Regions from separate parts of the Brevibacillus sp. YAE8 genome, predicted to be linked through region 1. Evidence: predicted binding sites of a transcription regulator. Region 1 holds the regulator's gene; each other region holds the start of a gene.
The links. Region 1 encodes LexA, which represses DNA repair genes until DNA is damaged. Its sites were predicted from a motif close to CGAACATATGTTCG; they were not measured.
Positions count from the first base shown of each region.

Region 2: AC27IT_RS17305 (WYL domain-containing protein) is a predicted target of LexA. The motif match lies at 5,396-5,409, and genes of this name have one in related genera.
Region 3: ruvC (crossover junction endodeoxyribonuclease RuvC) is a predicted target of LexA. The motif match lies at 2,060-2,073, and genes of this name have one in related genera.

Region 1 covers NZ_BAAIYG010000001.1:506,857-516,986, forward strand. Annotated here, with positions in the region: gene ltaE (low-specificity L-threonine aldolase) at 1-161, opposite strand, end outside; gene AC27IT_RS01875 (HesB/IscA family protein) at 292-594, shown strand; gene AC27IT_RS01880 (HelD family protein) at 668-2,908, opposite strand; gene crcB (fluoride efflux transporter CrcB) at 2,948-3,313, opposite strand; gene AC27IT_RS01890 (DUF896 domain-containing protein) at 3,413-3,610, opposite strand; gene yneA (cell division suppressor protein YneA) at 3,703-4,044, opposite strand; gene lexA (transcriptional repressor LexA) at 4,633-5,256, shown strand; gene AC27IT_RS01905 (DUF456 domain-containing protein) at 5,318-5,803, opposite strand; gene AC27IT_RS01910 (DUF4269 domain-containing protein) at 5,931-6,497, shown strand; gene AC27IT_RS01915 (CD3324 family protein) at 6,840-7,103, shown strand; gene AC27IT_RS01920 (FusB/FusC family EF-G-binding protein) at 7,275-7,913, shown strand; gene AC27IT_RS01925 (hypothetical protein) at 7,926-8,171, opposite strand; gene AC27IT_RS01930 (hypothetical protein) at 8,528-9,001, opposite strand; gene AC27IT_RS01935 (hypothetical protein) at 9,124-9,315, shown strand; gene AC27IT_RS01940 (arsenic resistance protein) at 9,571-10,130, opposite strand, start outside.
Region 2 covers NZ_BAAIYG010000015.1:55,618-65,747, reverse strand. Annotated here, with positions in the region: gene AC27IT_RS17350 (hypothetical protein) at 1-608, opposite strand, end outside; gene AC27IT_RS17345 (hypothetical protein) at 764-1,042, opposite strand; partial or broken gene AC27IT_RS17340 (DUF4046 domain-containing protein) at 1,151-1,513, opposite strand; gene AC27IT_RS17335 (helix-turn-helix domain-containing protein) at 1,650-1,874, opposite strand; gene AC27IT_RS17330 (FtsK/SpoIIIE domain-containing protein) at 2,144-3,481, shown strand; gene AC27IT_RS17325 (replication-relaxation family protein) at 3,369-4,010, shown strand; gene AC27IT_RS17320 (hypothetical protein) at 4,023-4,451, shown strand; gene AC27IT_RS17315 (YolD-like family protein) at 4,605-4,943, opposite strand; gene AC27IT_RS17310 (LexA family transcriptional regulator) at 4,928-5,170, opposite strand; gene AC27IT_RS17305 (WYL domain-containing protein) at 5,160-5,375, opposite strand; gene AC27IT_RS17300 (hypothetical protein) at 5,497-5,931, opposite strand; gene AC27IT_RS17295 (DUF3800 domain-containing protein) at 6,015-6,623, shown strand; gene AC27IT_RS17290 (HNH endonuclease) at 6,694-7,341, shown strand; gene AC27IT_RS17285 (hypothetical protein) at 7,500-7,880, shown strand; gene AC27IT_RS17280 (hypothetical protein) at 7,880-8,986, shown strand; gene AC27IT_RS17275 (DUF3653 domain-containing protein) at 8,973-9,233, shown strand; gene AC27IT_RS17270 (hypothetical protein) at 9,336-9,761, shown strand; gene AC27IT_RS17265 (S1 family peptidase) at 9,790-10,130, opposite strand, start outside.
Region 3 covers NZ_BAAIYG010000002.1:65,471-75,600, forward strand. Annotated here, with positions in the region: gene ruvB (Holliday junction branch migration DNA helicase RuvB) at 1-877, opposite strand, end outside; gene ruvA (Holliday junction branch migration protein RuvA) at 882-1,499, opposite strand; gene ruvC (crossover junction endodeoxyribonuclease RuvC) at 1,496-1,996, opposite strand; gene AC27IT_RS03260 (hypothetical protein) at 2,124-2,315, opposite strand; gene AC27IT_RS03265 (hypothetical protein) at 2,448-3,530, shown strand; gene AC27IT_RS03270 (BofC C-terminal domain-containing protein) at 3,614-4,183, opposite strand; gene AC27IT_RS03275 (bifunctional 2',3'-cyclic-nucleotide 2'-phosphodiesterase/3'-nucleotidase) at 4,443-6,431, shown strand; gene AC27IT_RS03280 (phosphotransferase) at 6,518-7,546, opposite strand; gene AC27IT_RS03285 (LysM peptidoglycan-binding domain-containing protein) at 7,558-8,982, opposite strand; gene pheA (prephenate dehydratase) at 9,097-9,960, opposite strand; gene thrB (homoserine kinase) at 9,985-10,130, opposite strand, start outside.

The sequences.
Region 1 (10,130 bases):
AAGGCCGCCTCCTTCCCGAGCCGTTCCGCTGCAAGCTGCTCCAGTCGGTTTACCGTCGGGTCTTCGCGATAAACGTCATCGCCCACTTCGGCTTCCGCCATCGCGCGAAGCATCGTTTCAGTCGGTTTCGTGACGGTATCGCTGCGCAAATCCATTTTCATAAAAGCGTCCCCTTCCGCATGTTCGTCTAGCAACTCTATGTTCCAGAACACTTTCCACATTGCATCTGCAATTCCCTCTTTGCTAAGATGGAGAAGAAACTTACATACATACAGTTAGGAGACTTGACCGATGAAGGTAAAGATCACTCGCAATGCAGCGAAGCAACTGACCACGATCATGGAGCAGGAAGAAGACAAAGACCTGAAGCTGCGTGTCTATATCACTCACGCGCACGGCGATCATGCACACTACGGCCTGGCGCTGGACAAACCGACCGAAGAGGATGAAGTAGTCTCCACTGACAAGGAAATCGACGTTGTCGTGAAAAAAGACGAGCCGCTTCTGGACGGCATCATCGTCGACTACCTGTATCTGCCGCAAGAAGGCTTCGTCATCACCAACCCGTCCAAAGGAAACACAGGCGACCATTAATCGCTTTGAGCCACACACGCAAAAACCCCTCTGCTGCTTATTCAGCCAGAGGGGTTTTTACTATTTGCCACGTTCAAGCCTGCGTGTACAGCTCGGGCGAAAGCTCAGCCAGCAGTGGCGCCTGCTCCCCTGCCATCTTCGTCAGCACGAGGCGATGCACCGGCCTGGTCATCGCCACGTAGAGCAGCTTCGCGTCCCATTCGTTGCTTTGATACGCATCCACATCGACCACGATGACCGCGTCAAACTGCAAGCCTTTTGTCAAATAGGCAGGCATCACGGTTACGCCGCCCGGAAACTGGTTGTCTTTGCTGCCGAGCAGCGTCAAATCGGCAATGCTCTTTGCAAGCGCCTTGTGCGCCTTTTTGCTCGCCTGAATCGTCTTGGTGACGATCGCGATCGTTTGCAACCCTTCCTTTTGCAGAGCGGCCACCCGGGAGCTGACTTCCGTCCACAGCTTGGCGCGCGAATCGGCCTCGACCATGACCGGCTTTTCGCCATGGCGCAAGACGGGCTTCGCCAAGACGGCTTCCGGCAGCTCAATCTGCCGCAGCACTTCGTTGGCGCACAGCATGATCTCAACTGTCGAGCGATAGCTTTGCGCCAGCGTGTAGTAGGCGGGACGAAGCTGTTCGAAAATACCCTGGGTCAGCTCCTCCCACGCGTGAATGCCGCGGTAGCTGTGAATGCCTTGGGCGATGTCGCCGACAATCGTCAGCGAGTGGCGCTTCGTCGCGAGCGCAATCACGGCAATCTCCAACGCGCTCAAGTCTTGCGCTTCATCCACGACGGTATGGTCGAAATGCCCGGCCTTGTTCATCCCTTCGATGATATGCTGCAAATACAACAGCGGCGCGATATCCTCCGCTTCCAGCCGCTCCTGGGCAAACAGCGCCGCAGAAGACCGGCTCACATCGCGGACCACTTCGTCGGAAATGTCCGCAGGGACAAGCTTGCGCAACAGCTCCTCCTCTGCGATCAGCTCGCGGTACGACTCGAAAATGTCCAGCCGCGGGAAGGAGACGAGGTACGTATCCAAAATTTGCTCCAGCATTTTTTCAAACTTGGCCAGCCCTTGCTTGTCGAGGTCGACTTTTCGCTCGCGCAAATGCGAAAATAGTTGCTTGTTCATCTCCTGCTTCAAATGCTTGCGCAGCGCATCGACGCGCCGATGGTACGGCAAGGACCCGAACTGCTCCAGAAAAAACTGCCGGATCGTCTCGCCCGGGATGGAGAACACTTGCTTCGTCTTGTTGTAAAGAAAACTCAGTTTTTTGAACGGGATTCTCGTCTCGATCACGTAGCGTATGTACTCTTCCATGGCTTCCCGGCACGCCAGCGAGCCTTTGAAACGCAGCCGATGGCGGGTGATTTCCTGCTCCCGCTCGTCCTGCCCTTCTTCAAAAAACAACTGCAGCGGTTTGTCCGGGCTCACGATCCGCCAGCCTTTGGGCATGAGCGGCTTCACGAGCCGCGCCGCCCAGTCTACAAACGTCGATTGCTGAACATCGTCGACGCCAAGCTCGGGTAGCACCTCTGATATGTACGTCAGAAACATCCGGTTCGGGGCGAACACCATAAATTTTTTCGACATCATCGTATCCTGGTAGTTGTAAATCAGGTACGACAGCCGATGCAGCGCAATCGTCGTCTTTCCGCTGCCCGCAACCCCTTGCACGACGATCGGCCGATCTTTTTCCGCGCGAATGATGTCATTTTGCTCCGACTGGATCGTCGCGACGATATCTTTTAAGCGGCTGTCATTCGTCAAGTTCAGATTGGCGTTCAAAAATTCGTCGATGAAGCCTTCCTGCAAAAACTCGTCCGGGTGCCCCATCTCGCGGTTGATCGTCTCTTTTACAGCGCCATCGTAAATCCCGACGATTTTTCCGTCCTCAATCGCGAAGTTGCGCTTCAATCTCACCTCGCCGCGCACGATCTCGCGCCCCATCCGGTAAAACGCATCCTTGCTCTCTCCGGAATAATAGAGACTGGCAATGGGCGCTCGCCAATCCACGACGATCGAATCAAACGTATCGCTGCGGACGATCCCTCTTTTTCCGATGTACACCTGGTCAAGCTCGTAAACCTCGTCCTTGAGAAAATCGACTCGGCCAAAGTACGGCTTGTCGCGTCCGTGATCCTCCAAATAACGCAGGTCTTTTGCCTTGCTTGCGTTCACGACCTGCTTGACGTAATCGTCGGTCGCTTCCCGAATCTCTTCGCGCAGCCGAGCGATCTCCCCATCGATCAATGCAATCGTCTCATCCAGCTTGTTTTGTTCTGCCTCGTAATCGCGGTGTTGGGTACTCACACCCATCCCCCCTCTCGTCTTTTATCAATGTGATGGTCGTTATTGCATTTGTCTGGCAAGCCAGATTCCCGCGGCACAAGAGAGCAGGCCGACCACGATACTGAGCAGGGCGTAAACGAGCCCGCGCAGCCATTGTCCCTCTCCCCAGAACGAAACCACTTCCAGCGAAAATGTGGAAAACGTCGTGAATCCGCCCATAATACCTGTCGTAAACAAAAGATACAGCTCAGGCGAGAAGCCTCCCCGCTCCTTGCCGATCACAAACAAAACGCCGATGGCAAACGAGCCAATGATGTTCGCCAGCCACGTGCCTACAGGCCAGCCCGGCTGATTGGCAACCAGCGCCAGCACATAACGAAGCAACGAGCCGACTGCTCCCCCAACCGCTACAGCCACCCATGCCATTGGTCCCCCTCCTCAATTGCAAAACTGGCAGAAGTCGTCAGGAACAAAAAGACACCCGAGCGTCAAGCAAGGATGTCTGCCGTATCAATACAAGTAAGTTTACTGTTTTGGACGATTTTCCTCAAGATCTTCCACATAGCGGATGGAATCCAGATTCGCTCGAAGCGACATCTTGACCGCATCGATGTACTTTTGGCGCAGAGCTTTTTGCTCCTGCTTTTCCTCGTCAGTCAAGCCAACCTCGCGAGATTTCTTGACCAGTTCGTTGATTCGTTTAATTTCCGCGTCAGATACCACGTTCCGGTTCCTCCCACTCTGTAGTAATGCCGCTTTATTATATCATATCAGTCGGAACTGGCAAGAGAGCGGATGGCGGGCAAGTGCTCGAATCAGTCCGTTTCCGGGATGAACAAGGTCTGCCCCGGATAAATGAGATTGCTGTCGAGGTTGTTCGCCATTTTGATATCGAAAATCAGATCGCGCACATCCACCTTTTCCGAATGATGATGGCGCACAGCAATCGTCCAAAGACTGTCGCCGGAGCGAACGGTCACTTCTTTTCCTTTTAGCGGCTCTTTATGCGCAGAAGAGGCAAACACCAGTTCGGTAAGCAAGTAAAAAAAGAGAGAGAACGTCAGCAAAAACAAAATAGCTTGTCCTCTCGTGATGCCCAAACGGACGCGGCGAGGCTGCTTTTTCTCGAAACGGTTATGGATAGACATGGCATTCATAATATGACCCCCTACAAACATACGTTCTATAAGTTCGTATCCCTATCATAAATGAGAACATATGTTCATGTCAATACAAAAACCGCCGTCTCGCAAATTCGCGCGGAGCTGCTGTGCGCAGCCGTTTTTGCTTCGGATGACGCTGCCGGGCGACTCTATTGGGGTGGATTTAGCTCGTTTCTAGCTGGTTGCTTGCTACCTGAACAGAAGTCCAAGTGTGCCGCGTTGGTGCGGTTTGTGGCTTGGCGTAAGCTCGGCTCTTCGGTACTGGAGCGGCTGGCGGTTTGACGTGAGCTCGACTCTGCGACAGTGGAGCGGCTTGTGGCTCGACGTAAGCCCGGCTCCGCGACGATGGAACTGTTTGCCGACTTGGAGTTAGCCCGGCTCTATTACAATGGAACTGCTGCAACTTACGGCTCCGGCCGCCCGCCCGCGCTTTTTTCGAGATTTGGCCGCTGCTGTCGAATCAAATGCATTTACCCTGTCAAAAATTCCTGTTCGCATCAAAATCGAACTTATGTTTGTCGAACGCAAGCTCCCATGGTATAATATAGGAAAACATGTTCGAGAAATCAGGGGTGTCTCTCTATGTCAAAATTATCCAGCAGACAACAAGCCATAATCGAATTTATTCGCAAGGAAGTCCGGGACAAAGGCTATCCTCCATCCGTCCGCGAAATCGGCGAAGCTGTCGGACTTGCCTCCAGCTCTACTGTGCACGGTCATCTGGCGCGCTTGGAAAAGAAAGGGCTGATCCGCCGCGACCCTACCAAGCCTCGCGCCATCGAACTGCTGTCTGAGGAAGACCGCTTCCAGGACAACTTCGAGGACTCTGTCGTTCGCGTTCCCGTCATCGGGAAAGTAACCGCCGGGCAGCCGATTACCGCGATTGAGGACGTCGAAGAGTACTTCCCGCTTCCAGAAAATATCGTGACTTCAGACAAGGTGTACATGCTGCGGATTTCCGGGAACAGCATGATCGACGCCGGTATCCTGGACGGCGACTACGTAATCGTGCGTCAGCAGCACGTCGCCAACAACGGCGATATCGTCGTCGCCATGACAGAAGAAGACGAAGCGACCGTCAAGCGCTTTTTCAAAGAGAAGAACCACTTCCGCCTCCAGCCGGAAAACGCGACGATGGAACCGATCATTTTGGACAACGTCACCATTCTCGGAAAAGTCATTGGCGTCTATCGCCTCATCCACTAATCGTTCCAGCGCATGAAAAAAGGACAGCCTCCGCTGTCCTTTTTCGTCTCTATCATTATATTTATCTGGCAAGGAAAAACCAGACGATCATGCTCACCTGCAACACGACTTTGACAACTGCGCTTCCCAAAAAGCCGATCAGCGAGCCAAAGCCTGCCTTTACCGCTTTCTCTATCGGCTGCTTTTGCACGAGCAACTCCACCAGCACCACGAGCACGAACGGCATAATCAGCATCCCGAACGGCGGGAACACGAAGATTCCGAGAACAATCCCTACGGCCGCAGCCACCGAAGACCATTTGGAGCCGCCGTACTTTTTCACGAAAAACATGTTGGTCAACAAATCCGCACCGTACAGCAAGATACTGAGCACCACCATCCCCCACCAGAAAGACGCTGGCAACCCCGCTCCCGGATCGGCTATGAAAAAGTGGTAGAGCAAAAAGCCTGCCCACAGTAAAATCGTATCGGGTAGTACTGGCAAAAATATACCGGCGATACTTAGCGCGAAAAGCACCAACACGATAATCCAAAGAACAATATCCATTCTCTATGCACTCCTCTCACATAGGTAATACGAGAAAAAGCGGATTGAAGTTGCACTCTTCTTTTGCGAATCCGTGAGGCCGTCTGCGAGGAGTACCTGCCTATTTTAACGAAAGCGGAGGGTTACTATGACGCGAAACTGGCGCGACCTATCTTATTTGCACAACGGGACACCGAAACAAAAAGCTGCGGGCCAGGCCATCGCCCAATCCGCGGTCATGCAGCGGCTGCAAGCGTTCGATCCCGTGCTCGCAGGTACGATCCCTCTGGACATCGACATTGCGGACAGCGATCTGGACATTATTTGCGAGTGCCACGACCTCGAGCAGTTTGCCGACGTCGTCCGCGCTTCGTATGCGGCGTATGAAGGCTACAAGGAAGCTCGTCTGCTCGTGCAAGGCGTGCCCACCTGCCTGATTACGTTTTTTGCCTGCGGCTTCTGGTTTGAGCTGTTTGCCCAACCGCGCCCGGTCGAACAGCAAAATGCGTATCGGCACATGGTCGTCGAGCACCGTTTGCTGCTGCTCGGTGGCGCTGACGCCCTCCGCGCCATCCGCCAGCTCAAGCAAGACGGCCTGAAAACCGAACCTGCTTTTGCCTCCTATTTTAACATTCCGGGAGACGATCCATACCAGGCGCTGCTGGATGTGGAAAAGTGGACGGAAGAACAGCTCCGCACTCTTGTGACCAGGTAAAGAGTCCCCCGCTCCTTTGTCGCATAGGCGGACGGCGCGCGCGTGGTGAAAAAATCGCCAGAGCCGCGGTGCAAATGGCGGACAGATGATTTATAATGGGAACTACTGCGCGGGCACTTGGCGGCGCGCAGGGAGTAAACGAGAACGAGGGGGTGTGTGGTTGGTGAATGGAATTGGTTTGCCAGATACTGCAGCGTCTCATGCAAAGCCTGGGAATAAGGCGATACTTTGCATGAGGTGGACAGTCGTTTAGACAATTCATCGCCTTCTCTAACGTATCTCATTTCTTATTTCCTGGCTTTGCCCCTTATTTTTCACTTCAAAAATAAGGAGCGAGCGGAAATGAAATATGTGAATGCAGCCAGCATGCTGCCAGAAACCTTGATCGCAGAAATCCAAAAGTACGTGCAGGGAGAAATCATCTACATTCCGAAACCGAAGACGGCCCATCACAAATGGGGGACCCGGACCGGCGGCAGAAAACAGTTGGATGAACGCAACAGCGCGATCCGCAACGCTTTTCGCGAAGGCGCCTCCATCCAGGAGCTGGCCGAGCAGTACTTTCTCTCGACGGAAACGATCAAAAAGATTGTGTATGCCAAATAGACAAAAGCACTGGCGCGTCCACGAGACGGTCAGTGCTTTTCCTATGCCGAGTTCTTTTTACAATCGTTTTTTCCCTTTGCAGCGCACTCCGCTCCTTTTACAGTAGAAGGTACAAACACCATCACGACTCCTCACGCCCGACGGAGTACGCTGCAAGGAGGAACCAGAAAGATGCAACCATTTATTTCACCCCACCACTATCACTTCATCAAAGCACAGGTGCAAACCTTGTTGAACGCATACACAAGCAGCACAGACCCTAATGTCATCCGGGCCCGCAAAGAAATCGCCCAGGAATCCGTGTTCCAGCTCTTCCCCGGCATGACAGAGGAACAAAAGCAACTGCTTGCGCCACTCGCAGCCATCAAGGAAAAGAACGAAGCCAAACAGTTTTTGCTGCGGCTCTCGCCGTATATCATCCCGTTTCCCGCTTTGACCGAGCAAGCGATCAAAAAAATGTTCCCGAAGGTCAAGAAGCTCAAGCCGCCTGCGACAGCGGAAATCCCGTATGCCGAAACGTCGTATGTAAGCTGGTTCGACAGCGGGGCAGACAAAAAGTACATGATCGCCTACTACCCTGACAAGCTGATCGGCATTCACGGCGTTTTTACTCCCCTGCCCAAAAAAGGGATTTGTGCGATCTGCAACAAAATTACCGACATCGGCATGTTCGTCCTGGAAGCGCGGGGCGCTGGCGACGGCACGTATTTGAAAAAAGGAAACTATTTGTGTCAGGACAGCGTCACTTGCAATCAAAATATTCGTTCGCTGGAAAAACTGCATGATTTTCTGGCTACGATGGTCAAATGAGCAGAAACACGATCATGCGCGAAAAACAGTGGCGGCTCCTTGTTCAAGCTTAGCGAACAAGGAGCCGTTTTCATAAAAAATACCCCTCAAGCAACTCAAGGGGCAGTTGACGGCAAACGGGCGAGAGGATGCATTCGTTCTTTTGACCGAATCTTTGATGAAGCCCGCTGCCTTTGCGAAAACTGCGCGGAGAAATGGAGCTTCCACAAAGGCCACGCCATCAGGAGGGCGATTTTCATCGACAATGGCGTCCATCAACGGAAAGTGAGGATTTTCCTTTCGGGTACCTTTACTATACTTTGCTTCTCTATTTGCTGTCTCCTAACCAAAGTTAGGTGAGGTTAATCTTTTTCACGGGAGTTGCTAGCGTTTCTCTTATTTTGCCAGCGTGGCGAGTACATCCAAACTGTTCCGCCACTCGCTGTTTAGGCGGGGGAACTGCCCTCTCAGCTTCCATTGGCTTGAGCATGGTACAGCCAGATAGGCCGGTCGGAAGCGAGATAACGATTGTTTCGGCATGCCGGGCGAACTGAATGTACGTGGATCGGATAGGTTAAGCCCCGCTAGACAAAAATGGTTCGTCCAAAGCGGCGGGCAAAAGAAGGATGCGGCTGTTACAAGTAGTCGAAAAATCGGTTCCACCAGGTGTATTCGCCGATCATCGCTTGATTTTTCCCATCGTACAAGGTGTTCAGCTCGTCTGCGGGGATGTAGCGGTAGCCGTTCTCCTGCAGCGTGGCGATGATGCGGTTCAGGTCTGGTTGCTTTCCCGTCTCGTCAAAAGCGCCATGGATCGTCACGAACCGTCCAAAGGCCGAAAAGCGGATCGCCAGCTCGTAGCACATCGCATAGCTTCCCCCGCTCGCTTTCGCATCGTGTTGGCTTTTTTCCAGGATGTACATCTCTGCGAAAAACGAGGCGTCCTGTACGCAGTCGTCCAGTTCGAAACGGTTGTCTGTTTCAGCTTCCAAGCGGGCTTTTACCATTTTTACTTGCTGCATTTCTTTTCGGTAATCGAAGTCTTTCGGGGCATACCATTCGGCTGCGTCGTCGAAGTGGAGCAGGAGTTGTTTTAGTTGCGGGTTCATAAAGGTTCCTTTCCTATAAGAAACAATGTTATCTTTTTGATTTTGTACCCTTTACAAAAAATAGAAAATAATCCTTATTCATGTTATGCTCTCACTAGCTAGGCCACAAAGGAGAGATTGACATGGGAAAAAGCATTTTGATCGGGCTGGCCGTTTACGTCATCGGCATCATCCTCGTCTCGGCTACTACCGCCATTTATAACGGAACTCCTTCAGAGTTGTCTTATTTGCGCGCCATATCGTACGCAATTATTTACCTCGCAGGCGTCGTCGCTGCCAGCGCTGTGCTGTTCGTGAAAAAGCGCCAGAAATAGTTCCTCGCCAACAATGCTCGGATTCCCTCCTGGCTCAATCCGTTCTGGTCAAAAAGAACAAGAGGGACTATTTTCATTATAAGCAGCTTGAGTGCTGTTTTCATGGTAGCTTCTGCTTTCTCTCTTTTTAGCTAGTCCGGAAAGCAGGAAATCGCCAGTTCCTTCTGATCCACTCCCACTCTTGGTTGCAGGAGCGGATCAGCCTCGTTAAAACCCCAATAAAAAATGTTCTACTAACTCATTTATGTAAACGAATCACTTTTGTTTCTCCGCAATTCCCTCCGCCCCTCGCAAAAGCACCTTTGGAACCAGCCGAATATATACTAGCTCCCCAATGAGCTCTACAATGGTTTGCGTCACGATCACTGCCGACGCCACTCCGTTTAGCGGTTCCGGCAGCGCCAGTGCAAACGGAAGAACGACCAGAGAGTTACGCGTGCCTGCACTAAAAATCAAAGCTCGCCCTGCTCCGGTATCCAAACGGAATAGATGGGAAACAATCCGCGCAATAATCGGTGTAATCGCCATATATGCTGCATAGACAGGAATCACTTGGATGATCGAATCAAAAGAGCTATACAGTTTGGCAATTTGCGAGGCAACGACAACAAAAAGCGTTAGCGCCATAAAAGGCACAGGCAGCCATGCTGTTGCATCAAGAAACCGTTCTCCCCGTGGTTGTCTTGTTGACCACCATTGCGTAAGTAGAGCAAGAATCAGCGGGACGACAATAAGCCCGAAAAACGCTTCGAGAAATGGCCCGACACTCACGATTTCTGCTGCTTTCTCGCCCATAAAAAGCCATAGATAAACGG
Region 2 (10,130 bases), on a different contig from region 1:
GCCAGGTCAATGAGCAGCGCTAGCTCTACATTGTTCGGTCTCCCTCTGCGCGGTGGGTTGGCGAACAACTCCTGCTGCTTTTTATCAAAGGCGTTTGGGTATTCAAGCAGCCACATATCAACCAATGTTTCAATATCTGTCTGACTGCGAACCCCCAGCTTCATCAAGTATTTAAAGTAGTGAGGCAGTGAACGTTCTTTCAGCAAGCCGCTCTTCCACCTGGCGACAAATCCATCTGGCATGGTTAAAAGTTTGGTTACGTCTCGGATGAGTGCTGTCCGATTTTGCGATTGGTACTGCACCACTGCGTCTTTCACCAGCGTGAACAGAATGTCGTGATAGTTCGCATCGCTATAACCGTTTCCATACTCGACGATATACCATTCCTCTACTGCCTTATCAAAGTCTCTGCGGCAGTTGGACAGTTGGAGCTGATTCAGATGTTCATAAAACTCTTCCAGATCATACTGAACCATGAACTCCTCCTGGTAGTCGCCGAAAACGTAAGCGATAAATGCCTCTTTCAGTTCTTCCAATGACACCAATTTCAGACCATTTGTCTCCTGATAGCAGCGGTTGACCAGTTCGATTGCGCTCTTTGCCAACACGTTAAAGCACCCCCTAATTTTTTACAATTTTATATAATAATAGACATTTTGTAACATCTTTCGTCACTCGTCAAATCTTTTTTGTCAATTTTTGTAACGGGTTTGTGAATTTTGGATCGCCCCGCACGCATCCGTGCAAGGGCGATTTTTTCGCACTACTCAGCCCACAGGTAAAGCTCCTCTCCTGTAGCGAAAAGCAGTGCAATTCTTCCTCCCCGCTCGATGACGGTTGGAGCATTCTCCATCACAATCAGCCCGTCATTGAGTACAACCCTGTCCCCAAATCGATGAAAGCTTTCGATTTGGAAACTTCCCAGCGGCAGCCTTTCCAATGAAAGGTGCCTGCCGGGCTTGTGCTTCTGATAGCGTACATGCCGCCCAAGAAGCTGCTCCACGGATGCAGAGCGCTGGTGGTGAGCCTCTACTGTTGCCATGCGCAACGCCTCCTTCTCTCACCTGTAGAGTACGGCCGTTTCATGTGCTTATAAGCCAATGAAACTATGTATACCGTAAAAAAAGACAGAGGGCGTTGGCAAATATTTTTACTCAGCTTCCCAATAAACCGGATCGCTCAGTTCCGGGTACATCTCCGTCACCATGTCGAAAGGAGAAAAGTACAGCGTATCGACAAGAATTTTCAGTTTGAATTTTTTCAGGAGCGAATAAGCCCGCTCCGTCTTGCTGAACAGTCTGGGCAGCTCGCGCATATCAGACAGCTTCAGCAAGTGCTGGCACATGTAATCGACGCACACTTTGGCGCGCTCCTCGCCCTTGACGCTCTGGAAATAGGCAGGAGGAAAATGGCGGCGAATGCCTGACAATACCTCCTGATAAACCCACAGCACCCGTTGCTTCTCCGGCAGGCGAGGTAGATGCGGGTAGGCATACTCCACAATGTAGTACACAATAAGCACAAAAAACCTTGTAATATCAGCATTAATCGCGATCTTAAAAGGAAATTGGGGACAAATTGGGGACAAACCCCGCAAAACCAAACAAACATTCGCAAAAAATATGCCCTTCCCGTTCGGGAGGGGCTCTTTACATTCGCCAAAAATCCTTTTGGTCAACTTTATGCCCTTCTTTACGAAGAGCGTCTAATACTTTCTTCATTGTGCTTCCGGAAGGGATGTAATCCCCCTTTGAACACAAATGACTGACCGTTGTCTTGCTGAGCTTAGCTGCTTTTTCTAGCCATCGCTGCGAAATGCCTTTTTTGTCCAAGTATTTACCAAGTTTCGAACGTTCCTTTCCTAGTCCAAACATAAGATCACCTCATCATAAGGGTTGGACAAGTTCATAAATTTTAAACCCATTTCGGAAAGTTATTTTGGAATATCGGACAATCCGTGCAGCATCAGATAGTTCCAAAGATGATTCGCAACGCTGTTCGCTTTACCATTCGCATCGCTGGCGTATCCCGCGAACGTGAGAACGAACAGGAAAACGCGGCAGCCACAATTGTTTTGCGCCAGAGTACGAGTTCGTTTTTTACGCAACTGTTTCTTGCAGAAACAACAGTGAGGTGGTGCAGTTTGCTTTTGGAAATCGTGTCGTCGGCAGTCATGGGAAGTGTGGCGCTGTACGCTCATCTTCGACAGTCTGGTGTATCGAACGACAGTGAGAAACTGAACAAGATTTTTTCCTTGACTGGCCTCAACGTCAGAGACAAAGACAAAACCTACACGGCGCAGCTCGTCAAAAAAGTGAATCACGCATGGGGAACAGAGTACAGGTACAGGATTCCCCTCGGTCGCAGTTTCGAGGACTACCAGGCGAAGCTGAACCACATCCAAGACGGTCTGAATAACCGTAAGACAACGTTGCAGTTTACCTGGTCAGACGTCAAGGCATTGGATCGCGAGCGGCCCCTGCTCCCCCAGATTAAAGAACTGCTCGCGAAGAAAAAGGCAGCGAGGAAAGAAGTGGAACTGTCGTATGACGGACTACTCAAAGTGAAGGTTTACAACCGCCCTCTACCCGCGCTGGTGAGGTATGAGGACGTTCCGGCGTCCGGCAGTTGGTCTGTACCCGTTGGCCAGATACGCGAAGGCAACACTATCATCCAGCATGACTTCGAGCAGATACCGCACATGGTTGTCGGCGGCGCTACCCGGTACGGCAAGTCGAACTACCTGAACATGCTGATTGCCACTCTGTTGTCGCAGCAGCCGGAACATGTGCGCTTTACGCTGGTCGATCTGAAAGGCGGCGTGGAGTTTGCAGGCTACCGCGATATAAAGCAGGTCGTTCACTATGCAGAGGAACCCGAAGAGGCAGAGGCGGCGTTGCTGGCTGTTGTCGAAGAAATGCGAGCAAAACAGCAGACTTTCAAACAGTGCGGAGTCAAGAACGTCCAGGAGGCAAAAGACCCGATTCGGCACTTTGTGATCGTTGACGAGGTCGGAGAGCTGAACCCGGATGAGGCCGTAACCAAAGAAGAACGAGCTTTGAAGGAACGCTGCCAGACTTACATGAGCCAGATTGCGCGGCTTGGTGCCGGGCTTGGTTACCGACAGATACTCGCCACACAGTACCCGACGGGTGACGTCATACCACGCCAGTGCAAGCAAAACAGCGACGCCAAGCTATGCTTTCGTGTGCAGACAGCAACTGCATCCCGGGTCGTACTCGACGAAACCGGAGCCGAGTTGCTGCCGGAGATCAGGGGCCGCGCCATATACCAGACGGCCGACAAGCGGCAGATCGTGCAGACGCCGTTTATCGAGCCACAAACCATCCGGCAGAGTGTAAAGCCACATGTTGTTATCAGGCCAAGAAAGGAGCATGTCGATGTTGACCGCAACAGCGAAGCGAATAGAGCGACAAGAACAGATACTGCACAGCTTGGACAGATTCGGTTTTTTGAGTAGAAGCCATCTCCAGAGGCTGCATCAACTCGGCGGCGAAAGGAACGCGCAGAAGGTACTCAAGCAGATGGAAGATTACCTGTGCAGCTTTCGCGAGGAAGGATACGGGGCCGTTTACCACCTGAACCGAGCTGGCAGGCAGATGATCGGATCCCAAAAGATCGTCAAGCGCACGCTGCAGGTCAGGCATACACTTATGCGTAACGACTTCTTCTTCTACATGCGCTGCCCCATCAACTGGCGGCATGAGATCAAGGTTACGGACGGAACCACCACGATCATCACAGACGTTCACTTCCTAAAGAACAGAGTCCATCAGTTTTTGGAAGTGGATAACACGCAATCCATGACGGAGAACGCGGCAAAGATCAAGCGTTATCGGGAATTGTTTGATCGAGGGGGCTTTCAGAAGCAATTCGGTTACTTTCCGACTCTGCACATTGTCACGGTCAGCAAGAGCCGTGTAAGACGCTTCGAGGAGATGTGTAAGGGGCTACCCGCGCAGGTTTACTGCATCGAAGACATCAAGTGAGGAGTGGTCATAATGGCTAGAACAGAGGTTATCAAGTTTCGGGATTTTATGGATGGGACGTGGAAGCTGCCAGAGAAGAAAAAGAAGGAGTTGAAAAAGGTTACAGATACGCTCGTGAAGGCCGGGACTTTGATCCCCCTCGCCCTCACCACGGCTGCCCATGCAAGCGCCGCAGAGAGCCTTACAGCGTCCGCTACACAGGTTGTGGCTGGCACAACGCTTCAGGTGCTAGCTCATGCACTCGATCCACTGACGCAGATACTTGTTGCCATTTCGCTGCCTGTTGCATCTGTGGTCATGATCGGAGGTTGTTTCTTCTTCATGTTTGGGCAGGCCGATCGGGCTTGGTCAACCATCCAAAACGCGGGACTTGGATACATCCTGATCCAATTGTCTCCCCTGTTTATCAAGGTGTTGGAACAGGTAGGTAAGAGCATATGACCAACTGCGTAAAGTGCGGTAGACCACAACCACGCCCGCAAATTTGTGATGACTGCCTGCGCAGATCTCCTCGACTTCGTAAATCTTTTGAGTTGGGAGATTAGGAGATTTGAATAGCAAATAACCCGCCCTATAAACAAGGCGGGTTCCTGCTTATGTACGAACACTAACGATAGCATCAATCGGTATCCACCGCCAGTCCTCATCATTCGCCAGCTTGATTCTCCGGCCGTTCTGGTCGATCCACTTTACGACGCCCCACATGGAGCAGATTTTGCCGAGATCGCCTTTTGTCGGCTGCCACCAGGTCACTGTGACGGCGTAATCTTCACGCGCCGAGTCGCGGATGAGGTACTGCATTGATTCCAGCTCGTCTTGCTCCAGCACTGGCATCGGTACCAGCTTCTCGTCCTCGCGCATCTGCAGGTACAGTTCCCGCTGTTGCGGCAGGACAAAACGACCAACGGTCGGGTTTCTTATCTTAGAGGCCACTTCAACACACCGTTCCTTTCCCATGCTTCGAGCAGTTCAATGTCGTCCGGCTGCATACGGTTCCACTCGATGTATTCCTCGCGCGCCAGCACTTCCAGCACGGTCATGATGCCGCCGCGACTACGGCCCGTCTTGATACACAGCTCGTCAACTGTAGGCGTGCGTCGCCGCCCGACCGTGTAGTTGCCGATGATCCGCAGCACCTTGCGCTCAGTATCAGACAGCATGGCGGATCACCACCGCCTGGCATGCGAGGATGTTGTCGATCAAAAACACGCGCGGCGCTCGCCTTGTGAGGCAGTACGCCTTTAATCTGTCGCCAACGATCTCCAGCGGCCGCAAGGTGCGCTTTGTCGTCCGGCCGTCGCTGCCCAGGTAGATGATCTGGATATGATGCTGCTGGTCTATGGCTCGTTGCAGTTGCTTTTTCATACTGTTCGCCCCCCCAAAACAGAACTTATGTTCGTATTATATGCGAACAAGATGCGAGCATGCAAATAAAAAATACCCCACATTAGTGGAGTATGATGAGGGATGTGGATGACTCGCGCGATTATTGCTTTTTTGCCATGTAATCGTTGGCGCATTCTTCTGAACAGTGACGAGTCCAGATTCCTCCAGATTGCCGTTTGTATGGAACTGATAATGTAAAATACGAATAATCCTTATAAGAATCGAGTCGAGCCTGACAGTTATCGCAGTATACATACCAACGACCTTTTTGACGATTAAAAAGGCGTTGCTTGATTTCAGCATTATCCCAATCATTTTCGTGTAGGTGCAGATGTTTATCTGATTTCGCTTTATCGGCTGCATAGACGAGATAATGGCCTATCCATTTCATGGTTTCGGTATCAACCACTTTGCCGTCACCATCCACCAACACAATCGTTCCCCGGTCATGGTCATATGTAATTTGAAATGGGACGTTAAGTATGTTCTCCACATGTTCATAGGGAATCGGTTTCATTACGCGAAGCACGTACATGCCATTACCTCCTGATATTTGCATCAGATCAATGTAATTTTTCTCCTATCATACATTTGTTCCACAAAACAGGAAAGAGTTTCATGCGGATCGAGTCAACTAAGCCGTTGCATTTCACAAATTTGTCTCATGATAAACGAAAATTTGTAATAAAGACTATCACAGACGCTGGCTTATTTCGTTGCACCTATGTTGCCATGAAGAAAGAAGCTTTAGGTGAACATACTCGATTAAAAATAAGACCATTATTGTACAACTATTGCACAAGGTATTTGTTAGAGAGAGTTACATGGCTAATCGGGGACAATTACGGGAAAGCTAATCTCATATTTGAAAATAGAACAAATACATCCTATGCTGACTTGGAGAAGTACATACACGAGGTAACAAATCAAAAAGGTAATAAGATTCGAAAGAATGTAATTCAATCAGTTAAACCTGTGGCCAAAGGACAATCAAAAAATCTTCAGCTCGCAGATGCCATAGTAAGCTCTTTATTTCAAGCGCTTGAAATAAACAAATTAGGTCTACATGAATCTACGTACATCGAACAGCTTAAACCTTTCATTTATAAACGTGATGGAAACTACTCATCTTATGGCCTGAAATTATTCCCTGTGCCGATTACAGATGAAGAGTTACACAAAGAGTATTCTTGGATGAACCATTTTGTGGAATTTGTGAGAAAATAATGTTTACAAATCCCTTGCTGGTGTCTATAATATAAGTACAGACGTGCGCGAGACTAACAGAAGGTCGTCTATGACGGCAGCGCTGAAAGGCGTGGGTTCCTTCTGCTCGGGGTCTGTATTTTTTTATGCACAAATTATCCTCTTATGTTTTGCGAACCGCCCCTTACTGCAGATCACCTTTCAAAGTCATTATCTTTCAATTCGTCCTTCTTTGCGAAGTAACGCAGTCGGAGGTGAGCAAGTCATGAAACGGATAGATTCGCGGCGCATAGACCTGACCGGGCAAGTGTTCGGCGATCTAACAGTCATCAAACTTAGCGACCGCCGAAACCAGTACAACACCCTACTTTGGGAGTGTTTATGCTCGTGCGGAAACACAACCTACGTGCTGGGAGTGTCTCTACGCGCCGGTCGCTACAAGAGCTGCGGATGCAAACAAGCAGCAAAGAGACATCAAGGCATGATGCAACATCTGGCCCAAGATCGTGTAAACGGCACTCGAAAAACGGCGCTAATCGCCAAGATGCACAAAGACAACAAGAGCGGGCACAAAGGCGTTACATGGGTTGAGAGCAAGCAAAAGTGGCGGGCATACATCGGCATACAGCGCAAGCAAGTCAGCCTTGGCTATTATGCCAAGAAAGAGGATGCGATCGCAGCGCGGAAAGCAGCAGAAGAAAAGTATCATAAGCCTCACTTATTCGACGATGACGCATAACAAAAGATCGACTCAGAAAAAGGAACCCGCCCGGCGTGCGCCAGAGCGGGTTTTGTTCTCTTATGCAAGTTAACACTATGTTCGCCTTCGTTCCCCTTTACTTATAGTAAAGGGTTGAGTATAATAAAGACAAGAAATCAACGAAGGAGCGAAAAGGCATGAAACAAGTCATGGCAAGAGCATGGGAGATCGCAAAGAGCGCAATTGCAAAGTTTGGCGGCAAAGTCCGCGAGTATCTGGCAGGAGCACTCCGCCAGGCTTGGGCAGAGATTAAAACCGTAAAGACGCCGTTCCGACTCCGCAATGACAAGAAGGGCAAGAAAACATGGCTGGCGAAAATCACCGGGACACACCCAACCTACAAGCTGGCACGCACTTTTATCGAGACAGACGAGACTGACTGGCTGGGCAACAAGTACTTTGAGTTGGAAAACGGCTACTACCAGTACGATAACTCCAAGGAGCGCGGATACGTGAAGGTCGATAACGGCAATTGGAAAGATGTAAGCTATCAAGAAGTCTTGAGTGTGTTCGCGTAATGGCAAAAAAGATAGACATAACGGGCGAAAAGTACGGACGCCTCACAGTGATAAAAGAAGTGGAGCAAATAAAGACCAAACGCCGCTATTTGTGTCGGTGTGACTGCGGAAAAGAAATTATTGCGCGAATGGAAAGCCTCAGAAGCGGCAACACACAGTCTTGCGGTTGCTTCAAGGGTGAGCGTGTGTCAGAAACGCAGGTGATCGATCTGACTGGTCACAGGTATGGCTACTTGACCGTCCTGGAACGATCTTACGAAAAGAAGAGTGCAGGCAAAGCTATCCACTCCTTTTGGTTGTGTCGCTGCGACTGCGGTAAGCAGATAGTAGTGTCAAGCAACGCTCTGCGCAGCGGTCACACGTTATCATGCGGACATCTTCGCGGCGGTCGCCGTGTCGCGAAAGCTAAAAAAGGGCAAAAAGAACCCAAACTAAACGCACCACGCTCTGTATCTCCAGGGGATCAGTACAACAAACTGATCGCCGTCGAAAGACTGCCGGAAAAAATGCGTAAAGAAGAAGCATGGTTGTGTAAGTGCGACTGTGGCAACGAAACGGTTGCGACAAAAGACCAACTGCTTAGTGGTCGAAAAAAGTCTTGTGGTTGTCTCAAAACACAAACGCCCAAAAACGCTCTGGACTTGTCTGGTCAACGCTTTGGCAAGCTGACGGTCATAAAACGGGACGGAGCAACCGCCAGCGGGAGTGCAGTCTGGCTCTGCCGATGTGACTGCGGCGGAGAAATAAAGACCAACGCAACGACCCTGCGCAGAGGCGAAGCAGTTACTTGTGGATGCGGGCGTGTAGACCAGGCAGAGTCGGCTCGTAAGGTTTTGCAAGAAGAACATACTGTAGACGGCGTGCAAGTGCCACTACTCACGAAAAAAGTTCGGAGCGATAGTAGAACTGGCTACAAAGGCATCCATAAGCGAGTGAGAAAAGGCAAAGAGGCTTACGAAGTAAGTATATCAATCAAGGGCAAACGGATGTACGGCGGAAGATACTCTGATCTACAGGATGCAATATCTGCGAGAAGAAGATTGGAAGAAAAATACCATAGACCATATATAGAAGTACTGGAGGAACGAAAAAATGAGCAGCAATGAGTGGACAGGAACCGGAGTGTGGAGTGGTTGGAAGATCGTTGACGATTATCTCGTCAGCCCTGACGGGCGTAAGTATGCGCCTGGTGATATTGCCGGCATGTACAATCAGGCGGATCTTGCAAGAGCTTTGGGCGTTACAAAGTCGGCGATACTTGATCGCAAAAACCGTGGTACGCTGCCGCCGTTCGACGAAGGCAAAAGGTGGCGGTATGAGACGATCAAGCATCTGTTCGAACCAAAAAGTTAACATTGCGTTCGCATCTGTTCCCCTTTACCTAAAGTAAAGGAATAGGTATAATAAAGATAACAACAAGGGATGACAAACAAAAACAAAGGGGAGTGAACAAAAGTGAACATCGTGGAAATGTACGAAAAGGTAAAAGAAATCTACGCCGCTAACGAGGACAAGTACTACTACCTCGGCATCCGGTACGAAGATAAAGAGCGTGAGATCGGCGAAGAATGTGAATGGAGCCGCCACAACCCAGACCGTGAGGACGAAAGAGAGTTTCCGGAGTATGGCACAGAAGAGTACGAAGAACTGGAAGTACTGGACGGCACTTCGGCGTGGTACTTGGGAGACTTTAGCGAAACCAGACCTTACCTTCCTGGGTTTGGTCGCTTGGAAGGTGCAGACCTTACCAAAAAGTGCGAACAGTACTTTACAACATATCACTGCTACATAGTAGCTGGCAACCAAAAAGGTCAGCATGACGATCCGGACGATGGAGAAATCCTGATAAAAGATGCTGTTGTTATCGCAAAGATATTTTAAGCCCTCCCGCAAAGGAGGGCTTTGCTACTTACACATACTTCTGTAGCCACGCAGCGACCACGGGATGCTGTAGGTTTACAGCTTCGCAGCCTGGTACACTTTGGCGCACGCTACCTCTTTGGATGCCCACAGATGCGATATTGACGAGGATACCGACAACCTCGCCGTACTCGTTGACCGCAGCGCCGCCGCTGTTTCCATGTTGGGCTGGGATCGAACAATCAAACTCCCACGGCTCTTTTGTCGTGCTCACCTGGCACAGCTCGCCCGTGCGCGTGATCCACTCTGTGTACTCAGCCTCAACAGTCAGGAGCTTTTGGCCGCTGCTGATCGGTACGGTAGACAGTGGCAGGTACGGCAGTCCCTTTG
Region 3 (10,130 bases), on a different contig from region 1:
GCGCCTCTTCGCCAATCGTGGCGGCAATCGTATCGAGCCCGACCGGACCGCCGTCAAAGCGGTCGATGATGGCGAGAAGCAGCTTGTGGTCGATATGGTCCAGTCCGCAGGCGTCTACCTGCAGCCGCTCCAGCGCTTCTTTGGCAATCTCCGTCGTGATGACGCCCTCGCCTTTTACCTGGGCGAAGTCGCGCACCCGCTTTAACAGACGGTTCGCCACGCGCGGAGTTCCCCGCGAGCGACGCGCGATTTCTTCCGCGCCGCCTTCGCGAATAATCACCTGAAGAATATCCGCTGCCCGAGAGACGATAAAGGTCAGCTCGGGAACGGTGTAAAACTCCAGGCGGTTCACCACCCCGAAGCGGTCGCGCAGCGGCGCAGAGAGCATCCCTGCCCGCGTCGTCGCGCCCACAAGCGTAAACGGCGGCAAATCGAGGCGCACACTGCGCGCGCTCGGCCCTTTGCCGATGATGATGTCGAGCGCAAAGTCTTCCATGGCCGGATAGAGCACTTCCTCGACGCTCCGGTTCAGCCTGTGAATCTCGTCGATAAACAGCACGTCGCCTTCCTGCAGGTTGGTCAAAATCGCCGCCAGATCGCCTGGCCGCTCGATCGCCGGTCCGGACGTCGTGCGGATGTTCACCCCAAGTTCGTTGGCGATAATTTGCGACAGCGTCGTCTTGCCCAGTCCCGGCGGTCCGTACAGCAGGACGTGGTCCAGCGATTCCTTGCGCATTTTCGCCGCTTCAATAAAAATTTTCAAGTTTTCCTTGACGTGCTGCTGTCCGATATACTCATTCAAATAACGAGGACGGAGGCTCAACTCCGCCGCATCTTCTTCCCAGTTCATATGCGTCGTGATGATTCGCTGATCCAAAATCCTACCCCCTCATGAGCAGGGCAAGCCCTTGTTTGATGAGCTTTTCCACACTATCGCCCTCTTTTGATTTCTCCGACAGCGCATTTCTGATTTTTTGCAGCTCGCCGTCCGAGTAGCCGAGCGCCGTCAAGGCGTCGAGCGCCTCGTTCAACGCGGAAACCGCCTGCTCGCCTGCTGTCAGATCGCCTGCCGCGACGGTCAGGATCGCCGATGGCGTGTATCCGACCAGTTTGTCCTTGAGATCGAGAATGATTCGTTGCGCGGTCTTTTTGCCGATTCCAGGAAACTTCGTCAAGTAGGTCACATTTTCCTGTTGCACCGCCATGACCAACTGCTCGGGAGTCGCCGCCGCGAGAATCGCCAGGCCGCCCTTTGGCCCGATACCGTTCACGTCGAGCAGCTTGCGAAACAGGTCGCGCTCGTCACGGGTGGCAAAACCGTAGAGCAATATCGCGTCTTCGCGGACGTGATGGTGCGTGTACAGCTTGGTTTTGCTGCCTTCGTAGCGCACAAACTGGTACGGATTGGGACAAAACAGGCGATACCCGATCCCTCCGGCTTCTACCACTATGTATTCTGAATCGAGGTAACAGAGTGTCCCTTCCACAAAATCAATCATTTTTGAACTCCTTCCGAGATGGAGATGAACGCCCGAAACTGTGCGTGCGTAATCGCAATGCCCAATGCATCCGCCACGTCGTCAGGCTTCGGCACTTCTTTCAGCCGCAGCAACAGCTTGGTCATTTCCTGTATTTGCTTTTTCTCTGCCCCGCCGTAGCCGGTCACCGCCTGCTTGACTTGCATCGGCGTGTATTCATACACAGGCACTCCGGCCAGCTCCGCCGCCAGCAGGATGACGCCGCGCGCTTGCCCCACCGTGAAGGCCGTCGTCACGTTTTTATTGAAAAACAGTTTTTCTACTGACATTTGATCCGGTCGATACGTTTCCAGGAGGCTTTGCATCGCTTCAAAAATCTGCTTCAAGCGAAGCGGAACGGGCAAGCCTGCCTCTGTCTGAATGCTGCCATACTGGACGGGACGCAATTGGCTACCCTGTTTATCCAGAACCCCAAACCCAACGATCGCAATGCCAGGGTCGATTCCTAAAATGCGCATGGTCCACTCTCTCTCCGTGTGCAAAGTTTCTACTCTCTACTGTATCACAAAGCGCTCGAAAAGCGAACGTGTATTTCCATGCAAAAACCCGCTCCTTCCAAAAGGAACGGGTCATACGGCGTCGCTTTTAGTGTTTGTTCATTCCAAGTGAGTCCGACACATCGTGCTGCATGTGCGCGTATTCATCTACGCCGCTCTGCATCTGCTCCTGGATCCGGTTGATCTGCTGGTAATTGAGCTTGTTGTGTCCTTGGTTCAATTGAACGTACAAACGCTGGTGGAACTGGTCCTTGTAGCTACCTCTGGGCATGGTAGACATAAGAAAAGATTCCTCCTTCGATCGCCGTATGAGTACAGTATGGCGTCCCGCCTCCGGCCTTATGATGCCAAGATTTACAGCTCATTTCCGCCGTTTCGTCTTGAAACCATATAGGGTGGAGGTGCTGATTCGGTGCGACGTTTACTAGCCGCTTTCTTACTCGTCACGCTTCTCTTCTCTGTCTGCTGCGCAAAGCAGCCCGCCCAGGCGAAAGGCAAAGAACCGATTACCGTTTCTGTCTCTGTATCGCCGACTTCGCCTTTTCACTCTACGCTCAATGTTCGCGCCCAGCATTCGTTCGTCAAACGGCTGTTTGCCGCAAAAAAGGTTCCGGCTTTCGTGAATCCCCACTGGGTTCGCGCCACCTTGACCGTCAAAAAGCGCCAGTTTGTGTACGACCACGACGGGAATTTGTTTGAAAGCAACAAGCCGCTGCAATACCTTTTGCCGACGGATGTTCACCAGCGAATCGAGGAGCTTGTCGCGCAGGTGGAACGCGTGCATTATGCCAAAGCGACGCCGTGGGAGCAGGTCAAACACACCTTCGGCCGCATGGAGTACGCCACCGTCATCGACCTGGAGACTGGCGAGCGGTTCCACGTCCAGCGCCGTGCGGGCAGCAGGCATGCCGATGTGCAGCCGCTGACGCGCATAGATACGCAGACGATGAAAAAGATTTACCAGGGCAAATGGAGCTGGAAGCGCAGAGCGATTCTCGTCGAGGTCAACGGCGTTTATTTTGCCGCCTCCATGCACGGCATGCCGCACGGTGCAGGGGCGATCGCGGGCAATGATTTTCCCGGCCATTTTTGCATCCACTTTTTCGGAAGCTCGACCCACAAGCGCAAGGAGCCCGATCCCAGCCACAGCCTGATGATCGAAAAAGCGTCCGGCTCGCTTGCGACGACGATCACAGGCGCTACTGCCGAGGAGCTGGTGGGGTATTTCCTCACTGCCCTGCACGAACAGGACAACCACGTCCTGCAAATGACGACAGACGGCTTCCCGCTGCCTGCCCGGCTGTCTGACGTAGCCTCCGTCCGCAAGACCGAAATCGTCATTCCTTCTGACGAGCGGGGGCCGTTGCTCTCGGAGGTCCACGTCCACCTGACTTACTTCACGCTTGACAACCATGAACGGAACGAAGAGTGGACGTTTCTGCTGCGCCGCTCCACGCCGTGGGACAAGTGGCGGATTATCGCTGTAGACTTGTAACGAAATGCAGCACAACAGTACGGCAGCACGAAAAAAGCCGACCATTCCCCCTGCGGGATCGCCGGCTTTTTCCTCTGCTCGCTTTAGTCGCCATCCAGTTGAAACTCCCCGTACGTCGACAGGACGCTGTTATACTCTGCCAGATTGCGAATGCGGATGCCCCGCTTCAAACTCTCCAGCTCTTCTTTTGGCAGGCTCGCTTCCATTTTTGCCGTGTTGATGCGGTAAAACGTCTGGATGACGTCCTGCTCGGCGGGAACCCCGTGAAACAGCGTCAGCATTCCGTCCGCCGACAAGCCGAAATGGCCGTTCTCCTTGCATGCGGGAGAAATGTCCTGTTCCCTTCTCATTAAAATCATTTTGCTCGGATCGGCTGTCACGATCTCCCAGCCTTTGTAATCCCCCATCGCTTCCGGCAAATGGCCTGCGGCGATCGGTTGACGCTCTTCATCCCGGACGCCGCACAAGTAGCTGCGGGTCAACACCAGTTCATACGGCTTTCCTGCCACCGTTGCCGTCTTGCCGATGTCTGTATGCAGCAGTTGAAGCAGTCCGTTCTCTCTGCCTCCGCTGCCTGCCAGCAGGATGCCCAATACGACACCGGTGAGAAGCGCAGCGCCCCACGATGCGTACACCATCCATTTTTTTCGCATGATTTGATGAACCCCTTCTTATACCTTTTTTCCTAGTTTTGCCATGTTTGAAGGGGGACATACGTGAATCTCTCAAGGATTCGTAATTGGCGAGAAATTTATCGCGGGCAAACGGCAAATTGAGCAATCATTATATCTTTTTTGTCAATAGACAAAATTTAATAATCTTAACCTGCAATTATCTACCAATCTACAGATTGTAGTGATAAACTATTTTTGCTTGGCACTTATTGTGAACTTATTGGAGGTCAACCAAAAAATGAAAAAGACAAACAAACAAATGCTGACCGCTTTTCTCCTCAGCACTTCTTTAGTTGTCAGCGCTCTCACGTTCCCTGTTACCCCTGTGAGCGCCGAAACTGGCTCCACCCTGAAGCTCCGCCTGCTTGAAACTACCGATATCCATACCAACATCGTAAACTACGACTATTACCAAGACAAAGCCACGGACGAGTTCGGCTTCGCCAAAACCGCTACGCTGATTAAAAAAGCGAGAGACGAAGCGAAAAACAGCATCCTCATCGACAACGGCGATCTGCTGCAAGGAAACCCGCTGGGCGACTACGTAGCGAAAATCGATCCGCTGCAAGACGGAGAAACTCACCCGGTTTACAAAGCGATGAACCTGTTGAACTACGACCTTGGCAACATCGGGAACCACGAGTTCAACTTCGGTCTGGAACATCTGGATCGCAGCCTGAAGGGCGCGAAATTCCCTTACATCAACTCCAACGTCTACATCGACGACAAGGATAACAACCCGAACAACGACAAAAACATGTTCACTCCTTATCAAATCCTCGAGCGCAAGTTCAAGGACGAGAGCGGTAAAGAAGTAACCTTGAAAGTCGGTGTCATCGGCTTCGTTCCGCCGCAAATCATGCAGTGGGACAAAGCGAACCTGGAAGGCAAAGTGATCGCCAAAGACATTGTGGAAAGCGCCAAAAAGTTCATCCCTGAGATGAAGCAAAAAGGTGCCGACATCATCGTAGCGGTTCCGCACTCCGGCATCGGCCCGGTTGAACCGGCAGCGAACCTGGAAAACGCGAGCTACCAACTGAGCAAGGTCGAAGGCATTGACGCGATCCTGTTCGGCCACTCCCACCTCATCTTCCCGGGACCTGGCTTTGAAAACATCCCTGGCGTTGACGGCGAAAAAGGCACTATCAACGGCAAACCGGCTGTCATGCCTGGCTACTGGGGCAACAACCTCGGCGTGATCGACCTGACGCTGAAGCAAGAAAACGGCAAATGGAAAGTGGCTGAGTCGGTTACCAAAACGATTCCGATCTACGACAAAACAAACAAAGCTTCCTTGGCAGATGCAGATCAGGCCGTTCTCGATGCCGTCAAAGAAGACCACGACCACACCGTGGAATGGGTGCGCTCCGCTGTAGGGAAAACGTCTTCCCCTATCTTCAGCTACTTCGCGCTGGTACAGGATGACCCATCCATCCAGATCGTGACGAATGCACAAAAATGGTTCGTAGAGAAAAACATTAAAGGCACAGAATACGACGGCATTCCGGTTCTGTCCGCAGGAGCTCCATTCAAGGCAGGCGGCCGCAACGGCGCATCCTACTACACCAACATCCCTGCAGGCACGATCGCCATCAAAAACGTATCTGACCTGTACATCTATCCAAACACATTGAAGGCTGTGCTGATTAACGGCTCCCAACTGCAAGAATGGCTGGAGCGCTCCGCAGGCCAGTTCAACCAGATTGATGTGAAGAAAACAGAAGAGCAGCCGCTCATAAACGAAGCGTTCCCTACTTACAACTACGACGTAATTGATGGCGTAACCTACCAAATCGACGTGACACAGCCATCCAAATACGCGATTGACGGCAAGCTGGAAAACAAAGATGCGAACCGCATCAAAAACCTGTCCTACAACGGCAAACCAGTCAAACCGGAAGACAAGTTCATCGTCGTCACCAACAACTACCGCGCAGGCGGCGGCGGCAACTTCCCTGGCCTGGACGGCAAAAACATCGTCATCGATTCTCCGGATGAAAACCGCCAAGTAGTGATCGACTACATCCTGAGCCAAAAAGACATCAACCCGGCAGCAGACAACAACTGGACGTTTGCGCCAATCAAAGAAAAAGTGAACGTAACCTTCACTTCTTCTCCAGACGCGAAGCCTTTTGCCGAAAAAATGCCCAACCTGAAATTCATCGGCCAACTGGAATCCGGCTTTGCCAAGTTCGCTATCGACCTGTCCAAGCCAGCTTCCAAGTAAGCTTAGCGTCTCCAAGACAAACATCCCTCTTTTGCAAGAGGGATGTTTTTTTCGTATCGTCCAATCCGAGCGGACAAAAGAGCAATTTACCCGACAAAATGATATTCTCCCCACGGCGAACGCTGGAAGATGCGCTCCCCGTCATTCAAAAACTTTTGCCGGTTTTGGGCAAGTTTTCCCTCTAGCATGACAAGCTGCAGGACGCCGCGCATATGGTAGCCTGGTCGCCTGCTGTACAGCCCTGTCACCTCGCGCAAAAAATTGTCCGGGTAACGGAGCAGTTGATGAACGGTCCAAATTTGCGTGTCGCTCAAATAGTTAATGTTGCTGTATGCCTCCATCGCTTCCACGAACGATTCCATCCGATAGTCCTGCATCAGCAGCATGCGCGACATCAACTGGACGAGGTCGACGAGCTGAATGTCGTGGCCGACCGTATCCAGGTCGATGAGATAGCAGTTGCCCCGCTGGGTGAGCAAAAAGTTGTGGCTGGCAACGTCCCGATGCGCGAGCGTACCTCTCTCCATGGCCAGGAACATTTCCGGCGTCAACGGCAGCTTGTAGGCAGACTGCAGCAACTGCTGGCCGTCGCGCAGCACTTCATCAGCCGAGTGGGCGATGATTTGCTCCAGCTTGTTTTGCGGGCCGTTTTGCTCAATCATCCAGGTGAGCCGCTCGAAGTATTCCAGGCGGCTTTCCCATTTATCCAGCAAGTTCGGCTTTCCTTCGTACGCATACGAATGGGAGACGGGAAAGCCTTGCGCCGCGACATGGAAGCGCGCCAACGTCTCCGCTGTCTTTTTCACGTCATAGAGCGACGCGTTGTCGGCTTCCTCGCCGTCGATCAGCTTCATGATCGTGTAATAACGATCCTCGTAAGGAAAAATTTTGGCGCCCTCCGCATCGGAGACGTAGTGCACCGTGTGAACAAAGCCCTTTTGCCTCAAGGCATCGGCTAACTCCGTGACCCATACTGCTTTTTCCAACTGCTTATACCCTTTGATGATCCAGTGTCCCCGGTCTGTTTTGAGCAGATTGACGTTCCTCTTAGGCTTAACCCCGTGCACCTCACAACGAAAAGCTTTTTCGATCGCTGGTATGAGTCCTTTGTTCATAACCGTCCCTCTCAGTACGAAGAGGATTCATCGAGCCCGTCTCCCCAGTTTGGCCATGCGCCTTGCTCTGGCATGGAGGCGACGCACTGGGTAGGCGGGAACATCATGTTGTTGTGAAACGGCTGCGGGCCACGGCTGCTTCTCACGCGTCTGCGCTTTCTGTACTCCGGGCTGGCCGAGGAACACTCACATGATGACGATGACTCCACTGGTTCTGGGCAAACAGGCAGCTTCGCGCGAGGCTGTCTAGGCGGAGACGGTGGATATGGCATAGGCATGGGCGGATGCATCGGTTGCAGCGGATACAGCGGCATTGGAAGCGGCATCGGACGTATCGGCGGCATTCCGAACGGGATCATCCCCGGGAATGGCGGCATCATCTGCCACGGGCTGACAAACGGCCTGTAGGGAAACATCGGCTGTCCCGGGCCTGGACCTGGGAACGGCCTTTGCCATGGCCCTGGCCCCATCTGCTCCGGACTGACCAGTTGTCTTCCCGGCTGCTGCGGCATAGGCATTCTCGGAGCCGCGCACGGCGGGCAAGGTCGCACAGGCGGGCATGGCCGAAGCTTTGGCGCAGGCGGCAGCGGGTGCACTTGCTGCTGCGGCGGTCTCGGTGGCATCGGCATCGGGCGTACCTGCTGTGGCGGCATTGGCTGCAGAGGGCGCACCTGTGTCGGAGGCATCGGCGAAAACGGCCTCACCTGGCCTGGTGGGATGTTTGGCTGAGTCTGAACAGGCGGGCATGGCGGACACTGGATCGCAGGCGGTGTCTGCGGCTGAAGCGGCCTGATCTGTGTAGGCGGCAGCGGCGGTACGTTCGGCATCGCGATGTTCGGCGGGCTGGGAGGCTGGTAAATATACGGGCTTACTTGCGTTGGCTGCACGGGCGGAACGACAGGCCGGGCTGGCGTCGTCGGCACTGGCGGCCTCTGCGGCTCTAGGTTGATGTTCGGTCCGGGTGGCTTTGGCGGAACGACCCTCTCCGGCAGCGGTGCAGGCGTTGGCGTTGGCCGGATCGTCTCTGGCGACACAGACGGGGTTGGCGAAGCCGGTGGCCTTTCCTTCGCTGGCGGCGTAAACGGAATCTCCGGACTCACTCTTGGCTTGGATTCCGATTCAATCCGCACCTCTTCCTCTTGTTCTTCCGGCTCGATCGGACGCCGCTCAATCTGCAGCGGAACTTCCTCCGACTCAGGCTCGGTAATCGGCCGTTCTTTTACATATGGAGCCGCCTCGCTCATCGGGTGAGGCGTTGTTCGTGGCTGTGGTCTGACAGGAACGCGCTTTGCCGGAATTTTGATTCTCGCTCCGGGATAGAGCGTGTCGGGAGTTTTGATCTGGCTGTTTAAGCGCAGCAGTTCCTTGTAATCGACGCCGTATTTTTTGGCGATCTTCCACATGCTCTCGCCTTTTTGTACGATGTGAATCCTCAATGTTTCTCCTCCCTTGCGTAAAAACTCCCTACCATGGTATGCACCCATGGGCGTTTTGCTCCTTTACGCCTTGGCTTTCTTGACCGGGGGAGAAAAAAGAAAAAAAGCCAATTTCTAAAAATTGGCTTTTTGCATATAAAACGGATACGTTCCAAGCTGGCGCACCTGACAGCCGATCGCTTCAATCTCGGCAAAGGCTCCCGGCAGCAGGACATCATCCATTTTTTGCTCGATATCAATGACAAAATAGTAGCTTCCCAATGCTTTTTTCGTCGGGCGGGATTCAATCCGCGACAAGTTGACTTTTCTCCAGGCAAACGCCGCCAGCACCTGGTACAGCGCCCCCGGGAAATCTTCCGGCAGCGTGACGAGAATCGTCGTCTTTTCGCGCGCAGACGCCGGCAGCGCAAGCGGTTCCTGGCCGACGAGCACAAAGCGGGTGTAGTTATTCGAATAATCTTGAATTTGCTCGCGTGCGAATTCCAGCGGATAAATCTCCACATTCAGCCTGGTGCCGACAGCAGCCCACGGCTCTTCGGGATGCTCGCTCACGGTTTTCGCTGCCAGCGCCGTGCTGTTCACGTACTCGATCTGGGCGTGCGGCAAGTTTTCGCGCAAAAAGTTGTGGCTTTGCGCGATCGCCTGCGGATGCGACAAAACTTTCGTAATCGCAGACAAAGGCAGCGGCTGCTCCCTTTTTGCCACCAGCAAGTTTTGCGTAATCGGCAGCGCCAGCTCGGCCATAATCGGCAAGTCGACTTCGTGAATGAGCCAATCCAGGGTGGAGTTGACGGTTCCTTCGATGGAATTTTCCATCGGCACAACCCCGAATGCCACTTCCTTGTTGGAAACGGCGTTCAGCACATCAATAATGCTCGGGTACGGAACGAGCGAGATCGGCTGGTCTTGCGTCAAAGACCGGGCCGCCTCTTCCGTGAACGTTCCGCGAGGTCCGAGAAAAGCGAGTTTCTTCTCCATGGCGTTCTCCTATCCAACTATGCTCTATCTCTGATGGATTTCTACTTGTACGCCATTTTCGTCCGGCTGCAAAATCATGACACGGTAAGTAATGCCGTGCCCTTTCATCACGCTGTCCACGAATGCGCGCAGTCGTCCCTCCTCTTCTGCGGTAGAAAAGAAGCAAAGAA